2 regions of the Sphingomonas sp. GC_Shp_6 genome follow, and region 1 is predicted to be linked to the other one. Evidence: predicted binding sites of a transcription regulator. Region 1 holds the regulator's gene; the other holds the start of a gene.
The links. The regulator LexA, encoded in region 1, represses DNA repair genes until DNA is damaged. The targets are predictions, from matches to a motif close to GTTCCNCNCTTGTTCT.

Region 2: a site for LexA is predicted at 5,358-5,373, ahead of recA (recombinase RecA). Genes of this name have one in related genera too.

The regions. Positions count from the first base shown of each region.
Region 1 is NZ_JALNUO010000004.1:208,482-216,423, forward strand. Features, by position in the region: gene trpC (indole-3-glycerol phosphate synthase TrpC) at 1-471, shown strand, start outside; gene moaC (cyclic pyranopterin monophosphate synthase MoaC) at 468-935, shown strand; gene glp (gephyrin-like molybdotransferase Glp) at 932-2,113, shown strand; gene lexA (transcriptional repressor LexA) at 2,169-2,837, shown strand; gene OXQ95_RS07340 (ComEC/Rec2 family competence protein) at 2,828-5,023, opposite strand; gene gltX (glutamate--tRNA ligase) at 5,109-6,527, shown strand; gene OXQ95_RS07350 (citrate synthase) at 6,548-7,831, shown strand; gene OXQ95_RS07355 (hypothetical protein) at 7,831-7,942, shown strand, end outside.
Region 2 is NZ_JALNUO010000003.1:26,268-34,209, reverse strand. Features, by position in the region: gene OXQ95_RS04525 (Xaa-Pro peptidase family protein) at 1-1,012, opposite strand, end outside; gene OXQ95_RS04520 (dicarboxylate/amino acid:cation symporter) at 1,087-2,382, shown strand; gene OXQ95_RS04515 (hypothetical protein) at 2,460-3,014, shown strand; gene OXQ95_RS04510 (hypothetical protein) at 3,029-3,346, shown strand; gene OXQ95_RS04505 (glutathione S-transferase) at 3,351-3,986, opposite strand; gene recA (recombinase RecA) at 4,202-5,284, opposite strand; gene OXQ95_RS04495 (4-(cytidine 5'-diphospho)-2-C-methyl-D-erythritol kinase) at 5,752-6,585, opposite strand; gene OXQ95_RS04490 (hypothetical protein) at 6,582-7,942, opposite strand, start outside.

The DNA.
Region 1 (7,942 bases):
CTGGTCGAGGCGCGCGCCGCCTGTTCGCTGCCGGTGATCCGCAAGGACTTCATGGTCGATCCCTGGCAAGCGACCGAATCGCGCGGGCTCGGCGCGGACGCGATCCTACTGATCGTCGCCGCGCTCGATGACGGCGTGCTGGCGGAGATCGAGGCCTCGGCACGCGAATGCCATCTCGACATACTGGTCGAGGTGCATAACGCGCGCGAACTGGAGCGCGCACTGAAGCTCAAATCGCGGCTGATCGGCGTGAACAACCGCGATCTGCGCGACTTCAGCGTCGATTTCGCGCGCACCTATGATCTCGTTCGCCATGCGCCCAAGGATTGCACCTTCGTCGCCGAAAGCGGTCTCACCACCCGCGCCGATCTCGACGCGATGGCCGCGCACGGCATCCATTGTTTCTTGGTCGGCGAAGCGCTGATGCGTGCCGACGATGTCGAGGCGGCCACGCGCGCGCTGATCGGATGACCGGCCTGACGCATCTCGACGCCGACGGCGCCGCGCATATGGTCGATGTCGGCGCCAAGGCGGCCACCGCGCGCGAGGCGGTGGCGACCGGACGGATCTCCATGGCACGCGACGCCGCCGCGGCAATCGCGGCGGGCGCGGTGAAGAAGGGCGACGTGCTCGCGGTGGCGCGAGTCGCCGGCATCATGGCCGCCAAGCGCACCAGCGACCTCGTGCCACTCTGCCACCCGCTGCCTCTCACCCGCGTGTCGATCGATCTCGCGCTCGACGACGGCGGCGTCACCGCGACCGCGACCGCGGCGACGGACGGCAAGACCGGGGTCGAGATGGAGGCGCTCACCGCCGTCTCGGTCGCGCTGCTGACGGTGTACGACATGGCCAAGGCGCTGGACAAGGCGATGACGATCGACGGCGTCCGTCTGCTGGCCAAGCGCGGCGGCAAGTCCGGGCACTGGCAGGCGTGACGCTCGTCCCCGTCGCCGAGGCGCAGGCGCGGCTCTTCGCCCTGTCGCCGCGCCTACCCACCGAACGCGTCGGCTTGCGCGAGGCAGCGGGCCGCTGGGCGGCGGAGGACGTGACCGCGCTGCGCACCCAGCCGGCAGCCGATCTGTCCGCCATGGACGGCTATGCGATCCGGTTCGCGGACCGGCACGGCCCCTGGCGGCTGATCGGGGAAAGCGCGGCGGGGCGGCCCTTTGCCGGCCATGTCGGCGCGGGCGAGACGGTGCGGATCTTCACCGGCGCCGGCATGCCCGAAGGCGCGGACACCGTGCTGATCCAGGAAGAGGCCGCGCGCGACGGCGACCGGGTGATGCTCGACGGCGAAGGCCCGATGACCGAAGGGCGCAACACGCGGCGCAAGGGCCTGGATTTCACCATCGGCGACCGGCTCGTGGCGGCGGGCGAGCGGCTGACGCCCGCGCGGATCGCGGTGGCGGCGACGAGCGGCCGCGGCATTTTGCACGTAAGGCGCCGGGTCCGCGTGGCGGTAGCGGCGACGGGCGACGAACTCGTGCCGCCGGGATCGACGCTTACGGGGCTGCAATTGCCCGAGTCGAACGGCGCGATGCTCGCTGCGATGCTGGCGGACCTGCCCGTCGATGTGATCGATCTCGGCATCCTGCCCGATCGGCTCGACGCGCTGCGCGATGCGTTCGCCTCGGTCGAAGCGGATCTGCTCGTCACCACCGGCGGCGCGTCGGTCGGCGATCACGATCTCGTCCGCCCCGCGCTGGAGGCGGCGGGCGGAACGATCGATTTTTGGCGGATCGCGCTTCGCCCCGGCAAGCCGATGATGGCGGGGCGGCTGGGCGACGCCGTGCTGCTCGGGCTGCCGGGCAATCCCGTTTCGGCGTTCGTCACCGCGGTGCTGTTCGTGAAGCCGCTCGTCGCGCATCTGGCCGGGGCGGCCGATCCCTTTCCGCCCACCGTTCGCACGACGCTCGGCGAGGATCTGCCGGCCAACAACGCGCGCACCGATTATCTGCGCGGACAGCTTCGCGACGGGCTCGCCTACGCGTCGTCGATCCAGGACAGTTCGATGCTGCTGACGCTGGCGCGCGCGAACTGCCTGATCGTGCGCGCGGCGAATGCCCCCGCGGCCCGCGCCGGCGACTCGGCGGAAATCCTCGTCATCGCTTGACGGCAATTTTTATGTTCCGTATAAGTTCGACGTCTGTTCTGGACGGAGGATCGCCATGCTCACGCGCAAACAGCACGAGCTCGTCTGCTTCATCAACGATCGCCTGAACGAAACGGGCGTCTCTCCGTCGTTCGAGGAGATGAAGGAGGCGCTCGACCTGAAATCGAAATCGGGCGTTCACCGGCTGATCTCGGCACTCGAGGAGCGCAACTTCATCCGCCGCCTGCCGAACCGTGCGCGCGCGCTCGAGGTGCTACGCATGCCCGAACGGCCGGAGAAGAAGGCGGCGACCAAGCCCGCCAAGGCGCCCGAGCTGAAGCCGGTGCCGCAGGCCGCCAACGACGTGATCGAGATCCCGCTCCACGGCCGGATCGCGGCCGGTGTGCCGATCGAGGCGTTCGAGGGCAGTTCGATGCTCGCGGTGCCCGCAGCGCTACTGGGCTCGGGCGAACATTATGCACTCGAAGTCTCGGGCGATTCGATGGTCGAGGCGGGGATCCTCGACGGCGATTACGCGCTCATCCGCCGCACCGAGACGGCGCGTGACGGCGAGATCGTGGTCGCGCTGATCGAGGACAGCGAGGCGACGCTCAAATATTTCCGTCGCGAGGGCGCGATGGTCCGGCTCGACCCGGCAAATCGCGCCTATGATCCGCAGCGCTATGCGCCCGCGCAGGTGCGCGTACAGGGCAAACTGTCCGGGATCCTGCGCCGCTACGATTGAGGCGAACGGCCTTCGCGGGCGCGCGGATCGCTGACACGCCAGCCGTGCCGTGCGGGCCAACGGTCCCGGCGCACGACCGTAAGCGTCGGCGCATCGCGCCAGGGGTGGCGATCGGCGGGATCGCGGACGGTCATGACCCCGCGCCCAAGCGTGATCGCCACGCCGCCGGTTTTCACGAGCACTGGCTTGTCGAGCTTCAGCCAGCGCGGGCGGCACGCCTTGGGCAACCAGCGCTCGCTGATCGCGATGTCCGCCGTCGCGCACGCCGCGATCAGCTCGGGCGCCTCCAGCCGATAGCCGCTGCGTGTCGCGAGGATGCGCCAGTGGCGGCCGGCCGCCACACGATCGGCGATGCAGGCGTCGCGGCTGCACCGGGCGTCGTTCCGATCGGACAGCAATTCGGGCAGCCCCAGCACGCCGCCATTCTCGCCGAGCGTCGTCGCGGTATAGTCGCCGGTGCGGTCGCGCAGCAGCGCGAGGCCGCCCTCCGGCGTGCGCATCGCGACATGGCGTCCGTCGCCGGTGACCAGCAGATCGGGCGCGGGCGTCGTGACCGCCCAGAGCGCGCCGATCGCAAGCGGGATGACGCCTAGACGCCGCACCCGCGTCCGCCACAGCGCGATCCACAAGCCGCCGACGATCGTCAGCGCATAGGCGCCGGTCGGCATCGCCGGCAGGGCTGCGACCGATCCCGGCGCCGCCGCGGTGGCGCGCGCCATCCACAGCAGCAGATCGAGCGACCGCGCCGTCAGCCACCACCAGGGCGCGCCCAGCCCCACCCCGTCGAACAGCAGCGCCAGCGCCTCCAGCGGCATGACGACGAAGGTGGTCAGCGGGATCGCGACCAGATTGACGATCGCGCCGTACACCCCCTCCTTATGGAAGTGAAACACCGCGATCGGCATCAGCGCGAGTTCGACCACCAGCCCGGTAAGCAGCAGCGATCCGCCCTCGCGCAGCATCCGCCGTCCCCGCGCCTCCTCGTGCGGGCCGAACAGCGCGTGGATGCGCGGATGTTCGTGCAGCGCCATGATCGCCGTGACCGCGGCGAACGACAATTGGAAGCTCGGTCCCGCCACCGCCTCGGGCCAGGCGAGCAGCACCACCACCGCCCCAGTCGCGACGAGCCGCAGCGTCATCGCTTGCCGCCCGAGCGCGAACGCCGCCAGCACCAGCAAGGCCGCCACGCAGGACCGGATCGTCGGCACCTCCGCGCCGGTGAGCAGCGTATAGCCGATTGCCGCCGCCGCGCCCGCCAGCGCCGCGATCATCGGCAGTCGGACGCGCAGCGCCAGCGTCGGGCTGAGCGCGAGCAGCCGCATCACGATCAGCATCGTCGCCGCCACCGCGGCGGTGATGTGCAACCCACTCACCGAGAGCAGATGCGCCAGCCCAGCCTTACGCATCGCATCCGAATCGTCCTGCGTGATCGCGCCCATGTCGCCGGTCGCGAGTGCGGAGGCGATGCCGCCCGCGCTGCCGGGGATCTTCGATTCGATATGCGCCGAAAGGCTGGCGCGCAGCCCCGATCCCGGCGCCCCGGCCGCCACCAGCCGCACCGGCGCGAAGCCGCGCCCGGTCGCGCCGATCCGCGCGAACCAGGCGGCTTGCGCGAAATCATAGGCGCCGGGCACGGTCGGGGGGGCCGGCGGCATCAACCGCGCACGCAGCGCCACCACCGCGCCCGGCGTCACGCCCCGGGGCGCGTCGGCGGTGGCGAGGTTCACGCGTACGCGCGCCGGCAGCGCGACCGGTTCGCCGTCCACGCCCGTCGCACCGGCGCGCGGCGCCAGCGTCAGCCGCACGAGGTCGCGCGCTGGCAGCGGCTCGACGCGCTCCACCATGCCGGCGAAGCTGGCGATGGCGGGCGCGCCGAGCACCGGGGCGGCGACACGCTCCGCGCGCGCCCAGATCAGCATCGCCCCCAAGGCCGCCATCAACAGCGCGATCGCCGCCGCCCGCGCCGCGCGCCCGCCCCGGCCGACCGCCAACGCCATGAGGCCGAGACCGAGCATCGCCAGCACCGCCGCCGTCCATGCCGCCGCATCGGGCAGCGCGTACCACGCCGCCACCCCGGCCCCCATCGCGACCGGCACCCACAAGGCGAGCTGGTCGCGCTCCGCCTCCAGCCAGCGTTCGAGCGCATCGCCCGCCCGCGCGCCGAATTGTCGGCGCGAAACGCGCATGCTAGGGGCTGCCGCGGCGAAAGAGGCCATCGATCAAACAGTCTGGGAGTAGGCGCGCTTGAGCGCAACCGATACCGATACCGGGATTGGCGGAGCCCCGTCCGCCGCCGCCCCCAACGCCGCGGTCGTCACCCGCTTCGCGCCGTCGCCGACGGGCTATCTGCATCTGGGCGGCGGCCGCACGGCGCTGTTCAACTGGCTCTATGCGCGCGCGAACGGCGGCAAGTTCCTGCTGCGGATCGAGGACACCGATCGCAAACGCTCCACGCAGGAGGCGATCGACGCCATTCTCGACGGCATGGACTGGCTGGGCCTCGCGCCCGACGAGCCGCCCGTCTATCAGGCCGCGCGTGCCGAGCGCCATGCCGAGGTCGCGCATGCTATGGTCGCGAACGGTCATGCCTATCGCTGCTACATGACCCAGGACGAACTGACCGCGATGCGCGCCGAGGCGGAGGCGGCAAAGAAGCCGCTGCGCATCCGCAGCCCTTGGCGCGACCGCGCGCCAAACGCAGCGCCCGATGGCGCGCCCTATGTGGTCCGCCTGAAGGCACCGACCGAGGGCGCAACGACGATCGTCGATCGCGTGCAGGGCGCGGTGACTGTGCAGAATGCCGAGCTGGACGATCTCGTCCTGCTGCGTTCGGATGGCACGCCCACCTATATGCTGGCAGTGGTGGTCGACGATCACGACATGGGCGTGACTCACGTGATCCGCGGCGACGACCATCTCAACAACGCGTTCCGCCAATTGCCCATCATCCGCGCGATGGGCTGGCCCGAGCCGGTCTATGCGCACATCCCGCTGATCCACGGATCGGATGGCGCAAAGCTCAGCAAGCGTCACGGCGCGGTGGGGATCGACGCCTATCGCGACGCACTCGGCATCCTGCCCGAGGCGATGGACAATTATCTGCTGCGCCTCGGCTGGGGGCATGGCGATGACGAGATCATCAGCCGGGATCAGGCGATCGCCTGGTTCGATCTGTCGGGCGTGGGCAAGAGCCCCTCGCGCTTCGATCTGAAGAAGCTCGAAAATCTCAACGGCCATTATATTCGCGAGGCGGATGATTCGCGGCTCGCGGCGCTCGTCGCCGCGCGGATCGGCCGGCCGGATACGGTCGACCTGCTTGCCCGCGCGATGCCGTCGATGAAGCCGCGCGCGGCCAATCTGAACGCGCTGGCGGACGGCGCCGCCTTCCTCTTCGCCACGCGACCGCTCGCGATCGATGCCGATGCGGCCCCGCTGCTGGAGGGCGACGCGCCGGCGACGCTGGGGGCGCTGCACGCCGCGCTTGACGCGGTGCACCACTGGGATACGGAGGCGCTCGAAGACGCGGTACGCCGGGTGGCGGAAGAGCGGGGCTTGAAGCTCGGCCAGGCTGCCCAGCCGCTCCGCGTCGCGCTGACGGGACGCAGGACGTCGCCCGGCATCTTCGACGTGCTCGCATTGCTCGGGCGCGACGAGAGCCTGGCCCGGATCGCCGACCGGATGGCTCCGTAAAGCGAGGAAGGATCACGATCATGAGCGACGCAGCCAAACTGTCCCTCGACGGCAAGGACTTCGAATATCCGGTCCTGTCGGGCACGATCGGCCCCGATGTGGTCGATATCCGCAAGATGTATGGCCAGACCGGCGCGTTCACCTATGATCCGGGCTTCACCTCGACGGCGAGCTGCCGCTCGGAAATCACCTATATCGACGGTGACGAGGGCGTGCTGCTCCACCGCGGCTATCCGATCGGCGAGCTGGCGGAACAGTCGAACTTCATGGAGGTGTGCCACCTCCTGCTGAACGGCGAACTGCCCACCGCCGACGAACTCGACGCCTTCACGGGCACGATCACGCGTCACACCATGGTGCACGAGCAGCTCGCGACCTTCTTCCGCGGGTTCCGCCGCGATGCGCATCCGATGGCGATCATGTGCGGCGTGGTCGGCGCGCTTAGCGCCTTCTACCATGATTCGACCGACGTCCACGATCCGGTACAGCGCACCATCGCCTCGCACCGGCTGATCGCCAAGATGCCGACGCTGGCGGCGATGGCTTACAAGTACAGCCTGGGCCAGCCCTTCCTCTATCCCGACAATTCGCTCAGCTACACGGGCAATTTCCTGCGCATGACGTTCGGCGTACCCGCCGAGCCCTATGTCGTGAACCCGGTGATCGAGCGCGCGATGGACCGGATCTTCATCCTCCACGCCGATCACGAGCAGAACGCCTCGACCTCGACCGTCCGCCTCGCCGGATCGTCGGGCGCGAACCCGTTCGCATGCATCGCGGCCGGCATCGCCTGCCTGTGGGGGCCCGCGCATGGCGGCGCGAACGAAGCCGCGCTCAACATGCTGCGCGAGATCGGCACGGTCGATCGCATCCCGGAATATATCGCGCGCGCCAAGGACAAGAACGATCCGTTCCGCCTGATGGGCTTCGGCCACCGCGTGTACAAGAATTACGATCCGCGTGCGACCGTGATGCAGCAGACGGTGCGCGAGGTGTTCGCCGAGCTGAAGGTCAATGATCCCGTGTTCGACGTGGCGTTGCAGCTCGAGGAACTGGCGCTCAACGATCCCTATTTCGTCGAGAAGAAGCTGTTCCCGAACGTCGATTTCTATTCGGGCGTGATCCTGTCGGCGATCGGCTTCCCGACGTCCATGTTCACCGTGCTCTTCGCGCTCGCCCGCACCGTCGGCTGGGTCGCGCAGTGGAACGAGATGATTACCGATCCCGACCAGAAGATCGGCCGGCCGCGTCAGCTCTACACCGGCCCGACGCAGCGCGAATATGTGCCGGCGGACAAGCGGTGATGGCACGCCTCCGGCCGATCCTGATCGTCATCGGCGTGCTGGCCACGCTGATGGGATTGCTCTGGATCGGCCAGGGGCTGGGTTACGTCCATTGGCCCGCCTCGAGCTTCA
Region 2 (7,942 bases), on a different contig from region 1:
AGCCATAGCCCGCATATAGCCGCCGCACCGCATCGTCGATGCTGCCGGCCGGCGCACCGATCCGCGCCGCGGCGAACGCCACCTGCTGACCGCGCGCGACCTGATCCCACACGCTACGCTGCGCGCGCGTGGCCGCGCCGAAGACGAAGGTGCGCGACACGTCGGATTGATAGCCCTGCACCGTGCAGCCGCAATCCATCAGCACCACCTGGCCATCGCCGACGATTTGTGGCGCGCGGCTGCCATGCGGATAGGCGGCGGCCTCGCCGATCAGCACGAGACTGAACTCGGGCTCCCCGCCCAGCGCGCGCGTCGCCGCATCCATCAGCGCGGCCACGTCATGGTTGGTCATGCCGCGCTCCACGCGCGGATGGACGAAGCGATAGGCCGCGATCGTCACGTCGGTCGCCTTGCGCATCAGCGCGATTTCGGCCGCCGATTTCACCATCCGGCAGCCGCGGATCACGGGGGCGGCGGGCACGATCCGCGCCGAGGGCAGCGCGCGGGCGATGCCGTCGGCGGCGAAGAAGCGCACCGTCTCCTCGATACCTACCGGACGGCGATCGAGCTTGCGGTCGCGCAGGAACCCGGCGACGACTGCAAGCGGGCTCTCATCCTCCTGCCACACGCGCACTTCGGCGGGGATGTCGAGCGTCTGGCGCACCGAGGGCTCCTCGAAGAATGGGGTGACGATGCACGGCGTGCCTTCGGCCGGCAGGATCGCGGCGGTGAGCCGCTCGCTGCGATGCCACGCGACGCCGGTGAAATAGACCATCGATGCGCCCGGCTCGATCATCACCGCGCCGATCCCGTTCACGCGCATCAGCGCCTGTGCGCGGGCCAGCCGCGCCGCGCGCTCGGCGGGCGCGATCGGCACCACATCGGCGGTGAGAGGACGCAGGCCGGTCAGGTCGGGCGAAGCCGCGCGCAACACGCCGGATCGCGCCAAAAGCGGCAGCGCGGCGGCGCCCAGAAGGACGGCGCGGCGATCGATCGTGGCGGTCTTCGTCATAGTCACGGACGATAGGGTTCTTGACCCCGCGCCCGCAATCCCCTTCGCTCGGGCGCGCATCAAGGGAGCATCGGATGGCCAAGCGCCTCACCTATTGGATCATGGCGGCGTTGGTCGCGGGACTGCTGGTCGGCTGGGCGCTGCATGCCGCGATCGACGACGGCACGCCCGCCGCGGCCGATCGGCTGGGCGAGATCGCCGGCTATCTCTCGATCGCCACCACCGTGTTCCTGCGGCTCATCAAGATGATCATCGCGCCGCTCGTCTTCTCGACGCTGGTCGTCGGCATCGCGCATATGGGCGACACGGGTGCGCTGGGCCGGGTGGGGCTGCGCAGCCTCGCCTGGTTCGTCGCGGCGAGCCTCTTGTCGCTTACGCTCGGCCTGATCCTCGTGAACCTGCTCCAACCGGGTGTCGGACTTCATCTGCCTGTGCCGCCCGTCAGCGCGGCGAGCGGCGTGGTGAAGACGGCGTTCAACCTCAAGGACTTCGTCTCGCATATCGTGCCCGCCTCGATGATTCAGGCGATGGCGGAGAACGAGATCCTCCAGATCGTGGTCTTCTCGGTGTTCGTCGGCGTGGCGATCACCGCGGTCGGCGACGTCGCCGCGCCGCTGGTGCGCGCGATCGAGGCGCTCGTCGCGGTGATGCTGCAGATCACCGGCTATGTGATGCGGTTCGCGCCGGTCGCGGTGTTCGCGGCGGTCGCCGCGACGCTGGCCGAGCGGGGGCCCGGCGTGCTCGGCGATCTCGCCTGGTTCATGGGCAGCTTCTATCTCGGCATGCTGATCCTCTGGGGGCTGCTGATCGCGATCGCCTTCGTCATCATCGGGCCGCGCACCCGGCTGCTGGTGCGCTACATCCGCGATCCGCTGATCCTCGCCTTTACCACCGCCTCGTCCGAGGCGGCCTATCCGCGCACGCTGGAGGCGCTGGAGCGGTTCGGCGTGCCCAACCGGATCGCGAGCTTCGTGCTGCCGCTCGGCTATTCGTTCAATCTGGATGGATCGATGCTCTACATGACGTTCGCCTCGCTGTTCATCGCGCAGGCATACGGCATCCATCTGAGTTTGGCCGAACAGATCACGATGCTGCTGGTGCTGATGGTCACGTCCAAGGGGATCGCCGGCGTGCCGCGCGCATCGCTGGTGGTGATCGCGGCGACACTGTCGATGTTCCACATTCCCGAGGCGGGGCTGCTGCTGATCTTGGCGGTCGATCACTTCCTCGACATGGGCCGTTCCGCCACCAACGTGATCGGCAACGCGGTGGCGGCGAGCGTGATCGCCAAATGGGAGGGCGGCTTCGCGCCGCCGGGACCCGTCGATCCCGCGCTGCCGCCGGCACCGACGCACGGGGTGCTCCACTAGCGCCCGAAATGGTGGCATCTCCGGTTGCAGGCCGACCTTTGCCGATCGATACCGGTTGTCGACAAGCGGGGGGCACCATGGCGACGGGATGGATCGGGCGGACGGGACGCGCGCTGGCGGGCGCGCTGATGGCCGCCGCGCTGGCGGGCTGTGCGGTGACGCTCGTTCCCGCCTATGACGCGCAGATCGACGACGGGCTGAGCGCGCTCTACACCGATACGATCGCGTTCGTGGACCGCACCACTGCGCTCGCGGGAACGCCGGAGGGCGATTACGCGCACAATCGCGGCTTCTATGACGGCGCCGATGCCCGCGTCGAGACGCTGATCGTGCGCGCCGAGGCGAACCGCGTGCTGAAGAACTGCCCTACCACCAGGGTGGTGGCCCATGCGCTCGACGCCGCGCGGATCCCCGCCGACGTGCGCGGCGCGATCGGCACCTTGCCTAGGGACGATTGCGAGGTCGTGCTGCTCCGGCTGATCCATGGCGGCTTCGAATCGATGCGCCGCTTCCACGAGGCGCAGGGAGCCCGCGGCCTGCCGCCCTCCGCGCGCGGGCCACTGATCGACGGCGGCGTGGGCGCGCAGTTGCGCGCTGGGATCACGGTCGAGATCGCCAAACGCGCCAGATAGAGGGAGGACCGTTCATGGATATCGATGCGCTGACCGATACGATGGTCACGGCGGGCAAGGGCCTGGCGAGCGGCATATGGTCGGCGATGGACCATTATGCCGCGCCCGAGCTGAAGAAGATCGCGGTGCAGATCGAGGCCATCGCCGATCACCTGCCCGACTATACGCCCGAAGGCGCGAAGATCCTGCTGGCCATGCAGGTCAATGCCGCGGTCGCGGTGATCGTGGCGATGACGAGCCTGGTGATGCTGGCGGTGCAGGAGGCGATCAACGCGATCATCGCCGCCGTGTCGGGCATCGTGAACAAAGCGGTCGGCTTCGCGCTGATCTGAGCCCTCAGGCATAGGCATAGGGCCCACCCTTGGCGAGCGCGGACCGATAGGCCGGCCGCGCATGGACCTTGTCCAGCCACGCGATCGTCGCCGGGCGCGATTCGTCGAGACCGGCGCGGCTGCGCGCGGCCTCGAGTGGAAAGCTCATCATCACGTCCGCGGCGGTCATCGCATCGCCCGCGAACCAGGGCCGAGTCGCCAGCTCCGATTCGACATAATCGAGATGGACGTCGATCATCGGCTGGATGCGCTTGATCGCGGGCTTGCCCATCAGCGGGATGCGCGCGAGCACCAGCTTCAGCAGCAAAGGCGGCATCATCGAACCCTCGGCATAATGGAGCCAGAACCGATAGCGCAGCGCGTCCTCGCGGTTCGCGGGCGCGCCGAGCCGGCCATCGGCCTTGTCCACCAGATATTCGACGATCGCGCCGGTTTCGGCGATCACCCGGTCATGATCGTCGGTGTCGACGATCACGGGCGACTTGCCCAGCGGATGGACGCGCTTCAGCGCGGGCGGCGCGAGCATCGTCTTGGGATCGCGTTCGTAGCGCTGGATCTCGTGCGGCAGGCCGAGTTCGTCGAGCATCCACAGCACGCGCTGCGATCGGCTGTTCTCGAGATGATGGACGATGATGGTCATGGGCAAGTCCTTCGCTGCGATCGTTTCAGCATATCCCGTCCGGGAGCGGCGGCACCATCGTTTCTCCCCACCCGCCGGCGAAGTGGAGGAAGTGGAGGAAGAGGAGGTGTGTGGCGACGATTCTCCACTTTGCCCTTCACGCGACCGCCTTCCACGCGAAACGGCCCGACATCGCTGCCGGGCCGTTCGGTCGCTTCATCCGGCGGCGAAAGAAATCAGAGGTCGTCGTCCGCTTCCGGACCCGCCATCATCTCCTCGGCCACCTTGTCCGTCCGCGCCCGGATCGCCTTTTCCAGGCGATCGGCGGTTTCGGGATTGTCCTTCAGATAGGTCTTCGAATTCTCGCGACCCTGGCCGAGACGCACGCTGTCATAGCTGAACCACGCGCCCGACTTCTCGACGATCCCGGCCTTCACGCCGAGATCAAGGATCTCGCCGATCTTGGAGACGCCCTGCCCGTACATGATGTCGAATTCGACCTGCTTGAACGGCGGCGCCACCTTGTTCTTCACCACCTTCACGCGGGTGGTGTTGCCGATGATCTCCTCGCGATCCTTGATCTGCCCGGTGCGACGGATGTCGAGGCGGACCGACGCGTAGAATTTCAGCGCGTTGCCGCCCGTCGTCGTCTCGGGATTGCCGTACATCACGCCGATCTTCATGCGGAGCTGGTTGATGAAGATCACCATGCAGCGCGAGCGGCTGATCGAGCCGGTCAGCTTGCGCAGGCTCTGCGACATCAGGCGCGCCTGAAGGCCGACATGGCTGTCGCCCATCTCGCCCTCGATTTCCGCGCGAGGGACGAGCGCCGCGACCGAATCGACCACCAGCACGTCGATCGCGTTCGAACGGACCAGCGTGTCGACGATTTCGAGCGCCTGCTCGCCGGTGTCGGGCTGCGACACGATCAATTCGTCGATGTCGACGCCCAGCTTCTTGGCATAGACCGGATCGAGCGCGTGTTCGGCATCGACGAACGCCGCGGTGCCGCCACCCTTCTGCGCCTCGGCGATGACGTGCAGCGCGAGCGTCGTCTTGCCCGAGGATTCGGGGCCGTAGATCTCGATCACGCGGCCGCGCGGCAGGCCGCCCACACCGAGCGCGATGTCGAGCCCGAGCGAGCCCGTCGAGATCGCCTCGACCTGCATCGTCTCCTTCGAACCCAGCTTCATCGCCGAGCCCTTGCCGAACGCGCGGTCGATCTGCGCGAGCGCCGCGTCGAGTGCCTTTTGCCGATCCCCGGCTGCCTTGTCGGTCGCTGCCATGCCGCTATCGATCACCTTGAGATTTGCCGCCATCGGATGTTCCCTCGCTAGAGCAGGTATGAACGCCATTCAACGCCTGAGGCTCATGTACCGCATTCGTTCTCACGGAACAAGTGGGGAACGGTAGAATTTCGCGCCAAGACCCCAAGACGCGACGGAGGTCGGGATCGGCGCGGAGCGCCCCGCGATCATGAGGTGATGGAAGGCCTGCGGCGCTGATGTCTGCTGGAGTTTGACGACGATCCCTCGATCCGTTCGCCGCGAGCTTGGCGAAGCCTGTCCTGAGCTCCGCCGAAGGGGCCGGTGCCGCCTTTGAAGGCATGACTGTAGAGAGCGTGCTTCGACAAGCTCGGCACGAACGGATCCACGATCGGATCAAGCCGATGCCATTCCGCTCCGGGAACGGCGATCGTCGTCGAAGGCGAAACGTCTTCGCGTCTTGCGTCTTGCGTCTTGCGTCTTGCGTCTTTGCGTGAATAATCCCGCGAAGGCCGAACCCCTCACGCCAAAGTGGATTCGAGCATCCACCAGCCCTGCCCCGCCAATGCCCGCGCCGCTTCGCCACGATCCTCGACGGTGTCGAACAGCGCAAAACAGGTCGCACCCGATCCAGACATGCGGGCCAGGCGAACGCCCGGCATCGCGCCGAGCCGCGCGCGCACCTCGGCGATGATGGGGGCGAGCGCCAGCGCGGGCGGCTCCAGATCGTTGCGACCGGCCACCGCGCGCGCGATCACGGGGCCGTCGGGGATCGCGCCGCGGTCGATCCCGTCCCACCGCGCGAACACCGCCGCGGTGGATACGCCGACGCCGGGATTGACGAGCAGCACGGGCACCCCCGCCAGCCCCTCCAGTTCGGCCAGCGCCTCGCCCTTGCCGGTGCCGAAGGCGGTGCGCCCCAGCAGGCAGGCGGGTACGTCGGCACCGAGCGCGCCCGCGACCGCCACCAGCCGGGGATCGTCCGACGCCAGACCGTGCAGCCGCGCGAGCGCGCGCAGCGCAGCGGCGGCATCCGCCGATCCGCCGCCGATCCCCGACGCGATCGGCAGCCGCTTGTCGAGCGTGATCGCATGATTCCCCGCAATCCCGAACGTGGCGGCGAAGGCGTCCGCGGCGCGGGTGACGAGATTGTCGGCCCAGTCCCCCTCGCCCGCCAGCCCCTGGGCGAACGGGCCGGTGATCGCGAAGCGGTTCGCCGCGGCGGGCTCCACGCGCACCTCATCGCCGTCGCGGCAAAAGGCGAACAGCGTTTCCAGCTCGTGATAGCCATCGGCGCGGCGGTGGCGGATGTGGAGGGCGAGGTTGATCTTCGCCGGGGCGGTTTCGGTCGTCATCGGTGGGGCGGCAGGCCGTCGGCGATCTTGGCGGCGATCCGCGGGGTCACGTCGGCCGGCGCGGTGAGCGCCGCGGCGCGCCACGCATAGCGCGCCTCGAACCGGCGGCCGAGCGTCCAATAGGTGTCGCCCAGATGCTCGCCGATCTCGGCATTGGCGGGCTGCCCCGCCGCGGCGCGTTCCAGCAGCGGCAGCGCGCGCGCGGCATCGCCGCCGCGGTAATAGGCCCAGCCGAGCGAATCGGTGATCGAGGCGTCGTCGGGCTTCAACTGCGCGGCGCGCGCCAGCATCGCGGTGGCGGCGGGCACCTGTGTGCGATGCTCGATCCGCGCATAGCCGAGATAGTTGAGCGCGAGCGGCTGGTCGGGCGCCAGCGCCACCGCCTTCACCAGCACCGGCTCGGCCGCGCGCCACTGGCCGGCCTGGTCGAGCGCGGCGCCATATTGCAGCCACCCCGTCCAGCCGCCGGCATCCTTCGCGACGATGCGCGCATAGAAGGGCGCGGCATCGGCCGGGCGATCGGCGTTCATCAGCAGATCGGCATAACGCTGCCAGTCCGCCGGCCCCGCCTCGGTGCGTTCGGCGAGCGTCCGTGCGGCGGCGATGGCGGCATCGGGCTGGTCGGTGGCGAGGATCGCCACGCGCGTGGCCGCCGCATCGACGGCGAACGCGCTGCCCGGTGCGATCCCGTCCAGCGCGGCGAGCGCGCGGGGCTTGGCACCGGCCTGATCGAGCGCGGCGGCTAGCAACAGCCGTGCGCGGTCGCTCGAGGGATCGGCGATGAGCGCCGCGCGCACCAACGTGATCGTCAGCGGCGACGGCGTGGGGGCGGCGGCAAGATCCGACGCGATCCGCACGAACAGCCGCGACACCCCGAAGCCCAATGTGGGCGCCGCCGGATCCGGCCGAAGCCCGGGCAGCAGCGTCTGCGCCATGTCGGCGTGATCCGCATGGGCGAGCAATTGCGCCGCGGCGATGCGCAGGTCGAGCGGTGCCTGCGCGCCGCCCAGCGCCGCGATCTCGGCCACGCCATCGGCCGCGCGCCCGCTCGCGATCGTCAGCAGCGCATGCGCTTCGGCGGCGAACCGGCGGGTGACCGCGTCCTTGGCGGGCGGAACTGGGGGAACGGCGCCGGTGCGCGCGAACGCCGCCCACAGCCGGAGCGCGGGCGCGAGCGCGGCGAGCGGCGTGCCGGCCAGCTTCGCGATCGCCGCCTCGGCCGCGACCGCATCGTCGGCCCGTGCGGCGACCGCGATGGGCAGCAGCGCACCGTCCGCGGGCGCCACCTTCGCCCGATCCAGCACCGCAAGCGCCCGCAGCGCGAGCGGCGTGTCGCCCGCGACCAGCGCCTCGCGAA